One region of the Gellertiella sp. DMC107 genome, then DNA from elsewhere that is predicted to be linked to it. Evidence: riboswitches for the same ligand, from Rfam matches in the RefSeq annotation. Region 1 holds a riboswitch; the other holds the start of a gene.
What was found. A riboswitch is a leader RNA that binds a small molecule or an ion and turns the genes downstream of it on or off. The one in region 1 is predicted to bind thiamine pyrophosphate.
Positions count from the first base shown of each region.

Region 2: it holds a riboswitch for thiamine pyrophosphate, as region 1 does, so the genes downstream of both, thiB (thiamine ABC transporter substrate binding subunit) here and thiC (phosphomethylpyrimidine synthase ThiC) in region 1, are expected to answer to the same signal.

Region 1 is NZ_JBQUZZ010000006.1:250,308-254,842, forward strand. Features, by position in the region: gene thiO (glycine oxidase ThiO) at 1-27, opposite strand, end outside; gene thiC (phosphomethylpyrimidine synthase ThiC) at 31-1,860, opposite strand; TPP riboswitch at 1,969-2,080, opposite strand; gene ribA (GTP cyclohydrolase II RibA) at 2,194-3,327, opposite strand; gene ACT54B_RS19235 (RibD family protein) at 3,452-4,258, opposite strand; gene ACT54B_RS19240 (GGDEF domain-containing protein) at 4,375-4,535, opposite strand, start outside.
Region 2 is NZ_JBQUZZ010000004.1:250,122-254,656, forward strand. Features, by position in the region: gene ACT54B_RS15045 (ABC-F family ATP-binding cassette domain-containing protein) at 1-1,655, opposite strand, end outside; gene ACT54B_RS15050 (thiamine diphosphokinase) at 1,659-2,309, opposite strand; TPP riboswitch at 2,448-2,561, shown strand; gene thiB (thiamine ABC transporter substrate binding subunit) at 2,634-3,635, shown strand; gene thiP (thiamine/thiamine pyrophosphate ABC transporter permease) at 3,636-4,535, shown strand, end outside.

The DNA of each region.
Region 1 (4,535 bases):
GCCGGCCCCCCTGATCAGGATTTTCATCGCTCAGGCCTCCGGTCCGGTCTTCGGGGAAGCAACGGGCATGTAGAGCGCGCCACCCGCCCGGAAGCGGGCCGCCATGGCCTCCATGCCCTCTTTCTGCGACTCGGCGCGCAAATCGTGGGATATCCGCATGGAGCAGAATTTCGGGCCGCACATGGAGCAGAAATGGGCGACCTTGTGCGCCTCCTTCGGCAGGGTCTCGTCGTGGAAGGCCCGGGCGGTTTCCGGGTCGAGCGACAGGTTGAACTGGTCTTCCCAGCGGAACTCGAACCGCGCCCGCGACAAGGCATCGTCGCGCAACCGTGCCGCCGGATGGCCCTTGGCGAGATCGGCCGCATGGGCCGCGATCTTGTAGGTGATCACGCCCGTCTTCACGTCGTTGCGGTCCGGCAGGCCGAGATGCTCCTTGGGCGTGACGTAGCAGAGCATGGCCGTGCCGTACCAGCCGATCATCGCCGCGCCGATGCCCGAGGTGATGTGATCGTAACCCGGCGCGATATCGGTGGTGAGCGGACCGAGCGTGTAGAAAGGCGCTTCTCCGCAGGTCTTCAGCTGCTTGTCCATGTTTTCGCGGATCTTGTGCATGGGCACATGGCCGGGACCCTCGATGATCACCTGGCAATCCTTGGACCAGGCGATTTTCGTCAGTTCGCCAAGGGTCTCCAGCTCGGCAAATTGCGCAGCGTCGTTGGCATCGGCAATCGAGCCCGGGCGAAGGCCGTCGCCCAGCGAGAAGGAGACGTCATAGGCGCGGCAGATATCGCAGATCTCCTCGAAATGCTCATAAAGGAAGCTTTCCTTGTGATGATGCAGGCACCACTTCGCCATGATCGAGCCACCGCGCGAGACGATGCCCGTCACCCGGTCGACGGTCAGCGGGATATAGGCGAGGCGCACGCCCGCATGGATGGTGAAATAGTCCACCCCCTGCTCCGCCTGCTCGATCAGCGTATCGCGATAGATGTCCCAGGTGAGGTTCTCGGCAATGCCGTCCACCTTCTCCAGCGCCTGATAGAGCGGCACCGTGCCGATCGGCACCGGCGCGTTGCGGATGATCCACTCCCGGATGTTGTGAATGTTGCGGCCGGTCGAGAGATCCATGACCGTATCGGCGCCCCAGCGGGTGGCCCAGACCATCTTCTCCACCTCTTCCGCCATGGAGGAGGTGACCGCCGAATTGCCGATATTGGCATTGATCTTCACCAGGAAGTTCCGGCCGATGATCATCGGCTCGGCTTCCGGATGGTTGATGTTGGCGGGGATCACCGCCCGCCCGCGCGCCACCTCGTCCCGCACGAATTCCGGGGTGACGTGATCGGGGATCTCCGCCCCGAAGCTTTCGCCGTCCCGGGCGCGGGCCGCAGTGGCCGCCCTGCGACCCAGGTTTTCCCGGATGGCGATGAATTCCATTTCAGGCGTAATAATGCCCGCCCGCGCATAGGCGAGCTGGGTCACCGCCCTGCCCTCGCGCGCCCGGAGGATGCGGGGGCGCACCGGAAATTCCGGCACGGCCTTTTCGGCGGAGACATGGCCGTTATCTTCCGGGCGCACCGCCCTGCCCGCGCAGGCTTCCACATCGCCGCGCGCCTCGATCCAGGCGGTGCGGAGCCGCGGCAGGCCCTTCTCGATGGAAACGGTGTGGGAAGGATCGGTATAGGCGCCGGAGGCATCATAGACCCGAAGCGGCGGTTCGCCCGCCGTCGGATGCAGGTCGATTTCGCGCATCGGCACCCGGATATCCGGATGGATCTCGCCCGCCACATGGATCTTGCGGGAGGCGGGAAGCGGCCCGGTGGTGACGGTGGGGTGGAGAGGTTTCTGGGCAATCGTCATGGTTGAGGCTCCAAGGTTTTCGGTTGGAGACCCAGTCATTGCGCGAATTGGCGGGGTTATGGACGGGCTTGAAAGCCGGATGCCGTCGAAGACATCTGAAGGCCGGATGAGCCCGTCGTGACACCGTCCCTACGCCAGTATGAACTGGATCAGGTTCAACGGGTCACTGCGCGCGCTAGCAGAATCTCAGCCCCTTGCCGGGACACCCCTGGTGAATGCGTGCCTTTTATTCACCCTTCCCGGCTCGACGTCAAGCGAGCCGGACGCGGGCAAAGAAAAACCCGGATGCAGGGGAGCGATCCGGGTTCAGGTGCGCCTGGGGTTGGGCGTCGATCAGGCGTGGCTGCGTGCAAGCCAGCTTTCGGAGGCGGTTCTGAGCTCGTCGAGGTCGAGCATGTGCCCGGCCCGAACCGTCTTTGTTTTCAAATAATTGGCATTCTCTGCCGTGACGCGGCCCTTGACCGGTTCGCGCGTATCCACCTGGATGCCGCCACCCCGGAGAGCGGCGATCTTGGTGGGGTTGTTCGTATAGACGGCGACGCTTTGAATGCCGAGCAGGTTCAGCATGGCGATGGCCGCCTCGTAGCGACGATGGTCCTCGGCGAGCCCGAGTTCCGCATCGGCATCGATCGTGTCGAGGCCGCGATGCTGGTAGCCATAGGCCCGCATCTTGGCGCCGATGCCGGTGCCGCGGCCTTCCTGGTCGAGATAGAGCAGCACGCCGCCGCCGGCCCGCTTCAGGCTCTTCAGCCCGTTGCGCAGCTGGTCGCCGCAATCGCATTTCAGCGAGCCACAGAGATCGCCGGTGATGCAGGAGGAGTGGATGCGGATCGGTACCGGCCGGCTGAGGTCCGGTTCGCCGACGATGATCGCCACCTGGTCCTTCTGCGAGAGACCGCCGCGGAAGACGGCAAATTCCGCCAGCCCAAGGCCGGTGAGCGGCACCGGCGTGCGCACCACCAGCTCGAACCGCTGCCGGGCGAGCGCGGATTCGGAAATCCTGCTCCTGTCCAGCACCGCGCAGGCCGCAAAGCGGCCGGCGGTCTCCGTCACGTCCGCATGGATCATCGCGGGCAGCAGGAGCGCCAGCCGGGCCAGCTCCGTGGAAAGGCTCGCCAGCGGATCGGCCGGCTGCCAGAGCGCCGGTGCCTCCTGGCCGAGCTGGTAGGCGAGGCGCGAGGCCTGATCGAAGGTGACGCCCTTCAGCGGAACGGAGATGTCGCCCGTGCCGGAAAGACCCAGCCGTGCGGCCCGGGGTGCGGTCAGCAGCAGGCTGTGACGGTCCCCGGTCGCATGGGCGAACTGTTCGTAGACACCGGGTGCGACGCAATCGAGCGACAGCACCGCCATTCGCCGCGCACCATCGGCGAGCACGACCGGCCGGCCATGGCGCAGCTCGGATACGGCCCGTTCCACTTCCACCGCGGGATCGAGCCCCGCAAAATCAAAACCATTCTGAATAGACATGGACACTCCCTGGCGCCGAATTGTCAATTTTCAAATTCTGATATAGGGCGCTTCGCTTGGCTGTTGAGGGGGCGATCGTTGAAATTCCCGTGATCGGAAGGGACAGAATGCCGCAGGCTGCGACCTATCCCGCTTCCGCCTCAGCAAGCGCCCTTTCGAGCCTTGCCGGCGCCGCCGGGGGCCGCAGCGCGCAGTCGAACAGCACGTCCCCGTCCAGCGAATAGACCTCGACCGGCGGGCGCAGAGCCGAGGACAGCCGGTCGATCGGCGGCAGCAGGAGGCCGGTCGGACCCGAGCCGATGATCAGCGGCGCCACCGCCACATGCAGCCGGTCCACCAGTCCCTTCTCGATGAAACGGGCAATGGTGCGGGCTCCGCCCTCCACCAGCACATGGTCGAGCCCCCGCTCCGCCAGCACATCGAGGATCATCGCGACATCGAGCCCGGCGTCACCGGGGGCGAGGCGGACGACGTCCGCCTGCCCATAGGCGCGCCGGGGTGCATCGGTGCTCTGGAAGACGATCACGGGCGCGCCGTCGTCGTGAAACAGCCGCTGGGTTCCGTCCAGCGCGCCGCGGCAGTCAATCACCACGCGGACCGGATCGGGACCCGTGACCTCGCGGACGGACAGGCGCGGATTGTCCATCGCCACGGTGGAGGCGCCGACGATGACTGCATCCATCAGCGCCCGGCAGCGGTGCAGATGGCGCAGGCCTTCCGGGCCGGAAATATCCCGCGCATCGCCGCTTGGCGTGGCGACGCGCCCATCGAGCGACTGCCCGACCTGCGCCATCACGAAGCGGCCGCGGCTTGCGGCAAGCGGGCCGTAAAGCCGCTGCGCCGCCGACACCGCCCCCGAAACGGCGCGCCGCTCGGCCCGGGCATCGAGCAGATCTTTCCAGGCGGTTCCGGACATGGTCATGACGTGCATGGAGAACTCCCGCGACCCCGCCTAAGGCGGCGGCCCGCTTCGCTACAGACAATCTATTAGCTAGGCGGAAGCCCTGCCTTTGCCATAGGTCGCGCAGATTTTTTCGTTCGGAACGATCAGGCTGCGGCGCGGGCCTGGTTTCGGCCTGCCATCTTGGCGGCATAGAGGGCGCGGTCGGCGCGCTGGAAGAGCGCGTCGGCGTCCTCCCCCGGATGGGCATGGGCTATGCCGGCCGAGAACGTGTAGTGCAGGAGCGGATGTTCCGCGACGGGCCTTG
Region 2 (4,535 bases), on a different contig from region 1:
TGATTGCGCTCCATATCCTTCGGCAGGTTCTCGAGGGCGAATTTCTGCTTGTAGGAAAGCTTACCCTTGCCTTTGGCCGGTTCGGAACCCGAGGCTGGCGCGACTGGACCCTTGTCTTTTTCGACCTTCTCCTGCTTGCGTCGCTCGTCTTGCGCGACCTTCCGCTGGGCAAGCATGTCCGTATAGCCACCGGCATACTCGATCCAGCGGCCGTCGGGGGCTTCCGGATTGGCGGGCGCAAGCGTGGAGGTAACCGTCCGGTCGAGAAAATCGCGATCGTGACTGACCAGAATGACCGTTCCCGGAAAACCGGCAACGATTTCCTGCAAGAGATCGAGCGTCTCGATATCGAGATCGTTGGTCGGTTCGTCGAGGATCAGAAGATTGGCCGGGCGCGCCAGAATACGGGCCAGCATCAGGCGAGCCCGTTCCCCGCCCGACAGGTCCCGGATCGGAGTCCGGGCCTGTTCGGGCTGGAAAAGGAAATCCTTCATATACCCCGTTACATGCCGCTGTTCACCGTTGACCAGCAGGTTTTCCCCGCGGCCGTCCGTGAGATAATGGGCCAGCGTGTCGTTGAGATCGAGATCCTCCCGTCGCTGATCCAGGGTGGCAATTTCCAGATTCGTACCCAGTTTCAGACTGCCGCTATCGGGCTCCAGTTGTCCGGTCAGCATCTTCAGCAGGGTGGTTTTTCCGGCGCCGTTCGGACCGACGAGACCAATGCGGTCTCCGCGATGCACACGGATCGAAAAGGGCAGGACGATGGCCCTTTCGCTATAGGACTTCGTGATGCGCTCCGCTTCGATCACGAGCTTGCCGGATTCCCGGGCTTCTCCCACGCTGGCCTGCACGGTGCCCTGCGGCCCCTTGTGGCCGCGATGCCGGGCGCGCATGTCCTGCAGCTCCCCCAGGCGGCGCATGTTCCGCTTCCGGCGCGCCGTCACGCCGTAGCGCAACCAGTGTTCTTCCCGTTCGATTGCCTTTCCGAGCTTGTGTTGTTCCAGTTCCTCCTCTTCGAGGACCTGGTCCCGCCAGGCTTCGAAATGGCCAAACCCGCGGTCCAGGCGTCTTGACTGTCCCCGATCGAGCCAGAGTGTGGCTGTCGATACTTTCTCCAGGAACCGGCGGTCATGCGAAATGAGGACGAGAGCGCTTCGGGTTTTCTGCAGTTCTCCTTCAAGCCATTCTATGGTCGGAAGGTCCAGATGGTTGGTGGGCTCATCGAGAAGAAGTACATCCGGTTCGGGAGCGAGCACGCGTGCAAGAGCTGCCCGCCTCGCCTCGCCACCCGACAGGTTATGGGGATTTTCCTCTCCGGTCAGCCCGAGATGGTCCAGCAGATAGGTGACGCGATAGGGATCGTCCCCCGGGCCAAGACCCGCTTCGGCATAGGCTTGTACGGTTTCGAAGCCATCGAAATCGGGTGCCTGATGGAGATAGCGGATGGTGGCGGAAGGATGTCGAAAAACCTCGCCGGCCTGCGCCTCCACCAGCCCCGCCGCGATTTTCATCAGCGTCGATTTTCCCGACCCGTTTCGCCCCACAAGGCACAATCTCTCCCCCGGCTCCAGTTGGAAACCGGCTCCGTTCAGCAGGGGCGCACCCCCGAAGCTCAGGAAGATGTTATCGAGTTTGATGATTGGCGGCGCCATCGGTCAGGCTCCCGTGAAATCTTGGGGTCGGGCAAGCACCAATCCATATCCGCCGCGAAGCGAAAGATGGATCGGGCCTTCAGCCACATTGGAAACGGTTCGGGAAGACCCGAAGGAAAGGTCGAACTGATCGAGCGGATAACGGGCTCCAGCGATCGAAAGACCATGAAGCGCACAGAACCCGATGACGGAAAACAGACTGCCTGCCGGCAGGTCGAGGGAGAATGTACCGGGCACCAGAGGCCAGGCCTCTTCCTCGCCGGAGGTCAGGAAGACGGACCGTCCTTCGGAGGCAAGGGCCGTGGCCTGCACGTAATGCTGAAGCGCATGATCCGAACGTTCACCGCGAAGCGCACCGACCAGGACGAGGCGGGTCGCTCCCCGCGCCAATGCTTCCGAGATCGCGATTTCGCCATCGGTGACGGCTTTTTCAGCGGGATAGGGCTGCCGCTCCACATGGGGCCACAGGTCCAGCATTTCTGGGGGAGCGGAATCGAAGTCGCCGACCCACAATTCGGGAACAAGACCGAGATCCCGGGCATGACGAATCCCGCTATCGGCGGCAATCACGCGGCATCCCGCCACCGCCGCCCGCACGCGGTCGGTGAGCGACAGCGTTCCACCAAGCAACACGGCAAAAGACGTTTCGTTCATGGCGCTAGCAGATAGACAAGTTTACGGTCGAGGAAAAGGCCCCATGCCGGCGGAAGACGGGCGGATCGAAGCAGAGACGGTATCAGCAGGACTGCACGGACCCTCTTGCCATGGTGGCTGCGGCGGAATAGATCTCATGACGCTCTAACGGGGTGCCTTCCTATCCAAGGGATCGGAAGGCTGAGAGGCTTTGGCCAACCCGCGGAACCTGATCCGGCTAGCACCGGCGGAGGGATTAGACGTTGCCATGCATCGGCACCTTCATTCCCCCACGACGACATGTGATGAGAGGAGAGGCCGATGACGGCATACATGAACGGTTTTATGACCAGCCTTTTGACCGCAAGCTTGGCGGTAGCGCTGACCTCAGCCCCGGCTAAGGCTGCGGACAAGGAATTGACCATCTATACCTATGAGAGCTTTACCTCCGAATGGGGTCCCGGTCCCAAGGTCAAGGAAGCTTTCGAAAAGACCTGCAACTGCACGGTCAATTACGTCTCGGTTGCCGACGGGGTGGCGCTTTTGTCCCGTCTCAAGCTCGAGGGCGCTGCCAGCAAGGCCGATATCGTGCTGGGGCTGGACACAAATCTGGTTGCCGAAGCGAAGGAAACCGGCCTTTTCGAAGCAAGCGGAGTCGATACGTCTGCGGCGAGTGTACCGGGCGATTTCAAGGACGATGTTTTCGTTCCCTATGACTACGGCCATTTCGCCGTGATCTACGACACCGATGCCGTCAAGAACCCGCCGAAAAGCTTGAAAGACCTGGTGGAAGGCGATCCCTCGCAGAAAATTGCCATCGAGGATCCCCGCACGTCCACGCCTGGGTTGGGCCTGCTTTTGTGGGTCAAGTCCGTCTACGGCGACAAGGCACCGGACGCCTGGGCCAAATTGAAGGGCCGCGTATTGACCGTGACGCCGGGCTGGTCGGAAGCGTATGGGCTTTTCACCAAGGGCGAAGCGCCAATGGTTTTCTCCTACGTGACCTCGCCGGCCTACCATATGGTGGAAGAAAAGACCGAACGCTATCAGGCGGCTGAATTTGCAGAAGGGCATTACATCCAGATCGAGGTTGCAGGCATGACGAGCAACGCCCATGACAAGGATTTGGCCCGCTCGTTTCTCTCTTTCATGATTTCCCCGGCCTTCCAGGATATCATCCCCACCACAAACTGGATGATGCCCGTTTCAGCCACCGCGACGCCCCTGCCCGATGCTTTCGGGAAACTGGTAAAACCGTCGAAAACCTTCCTGATGTCTTCGGAAGAGGTAGCCAGAAACCGGAAGGCCTGGGTCGAGGAATGGCTCGCCGCGATGAGCATGAAATAAATGCTGACGGCCCGTGAAAGGATTCGGGCCTATGCCGGCGGGGGCTTCGCTCTCGCCGGTATGGCAGTGTTTGCGGGCCTTGCCACGCTTTCCCTGCTGCAATCCGGGCTGAAGACGGCGGACCGGCCCTTGTTCGATCCCTATCTCTGGGGCGTACTGCGCTTCACGCTGCTTCAGGCCGTGCTTTCGGCCGTTTTGTCGGTCGCCCTCGCCATTCCCTTTGCTCGCGCCCTTGCGCGCCAGCCCCGATTTCCAGGCCGCCTTTGGCTGGTGCGCCTGCTGGCCTTGCCGCTTGGGCTTCCCGTCATCACGGGCGCCTTGGGCTTGCTGGAGGTGTGGGGGCGAAACGGCTGGGCCAACAGTGCCCTGAAGGTCCTCGGCCTGTCAGAGCCAATCAGCATATACGGGCTTTCAGGCATTCTGCTGGCCCATGTATTCTTCAATTTTCCCCTGTGCGCCCGTTTGATCCTGGCGGGACTGGAACGACTCCCGGGCGAATACTGGCTGTTGGCGAGCAATCTCGGTCTGGGCTCACGCGACGTGTTCCGCTTGATCGAGTGGCCTGAGATACGCCGGCAGATTCCGGGTGTGGCAGGTCTGGTGCTGATGCTGGCCGCGACGAGTTTCACCCTCGTTCTGCTGCTGGGTGGGGGGCCGGCAGCCACGACGCTGGAAGTGGCGATCTACCAGGCATTGCGATTCGATTTCGATCCGCCCCGTGCCGTAACGCTGGCGCTCATCCAGATTGTCCTGACTGCTGCGCTTCTGGCGCTCTTGTCTTTTGTCCACAAGGCCTCCCCGGAGGGCCAGACGCTGACCATCCATGCGGGCCGACCGGATGGCAAGCCCCTTTCGAAACGCCTGGGTGACGGCATTGTGCTGCTGCTTGGATCCCTGTTT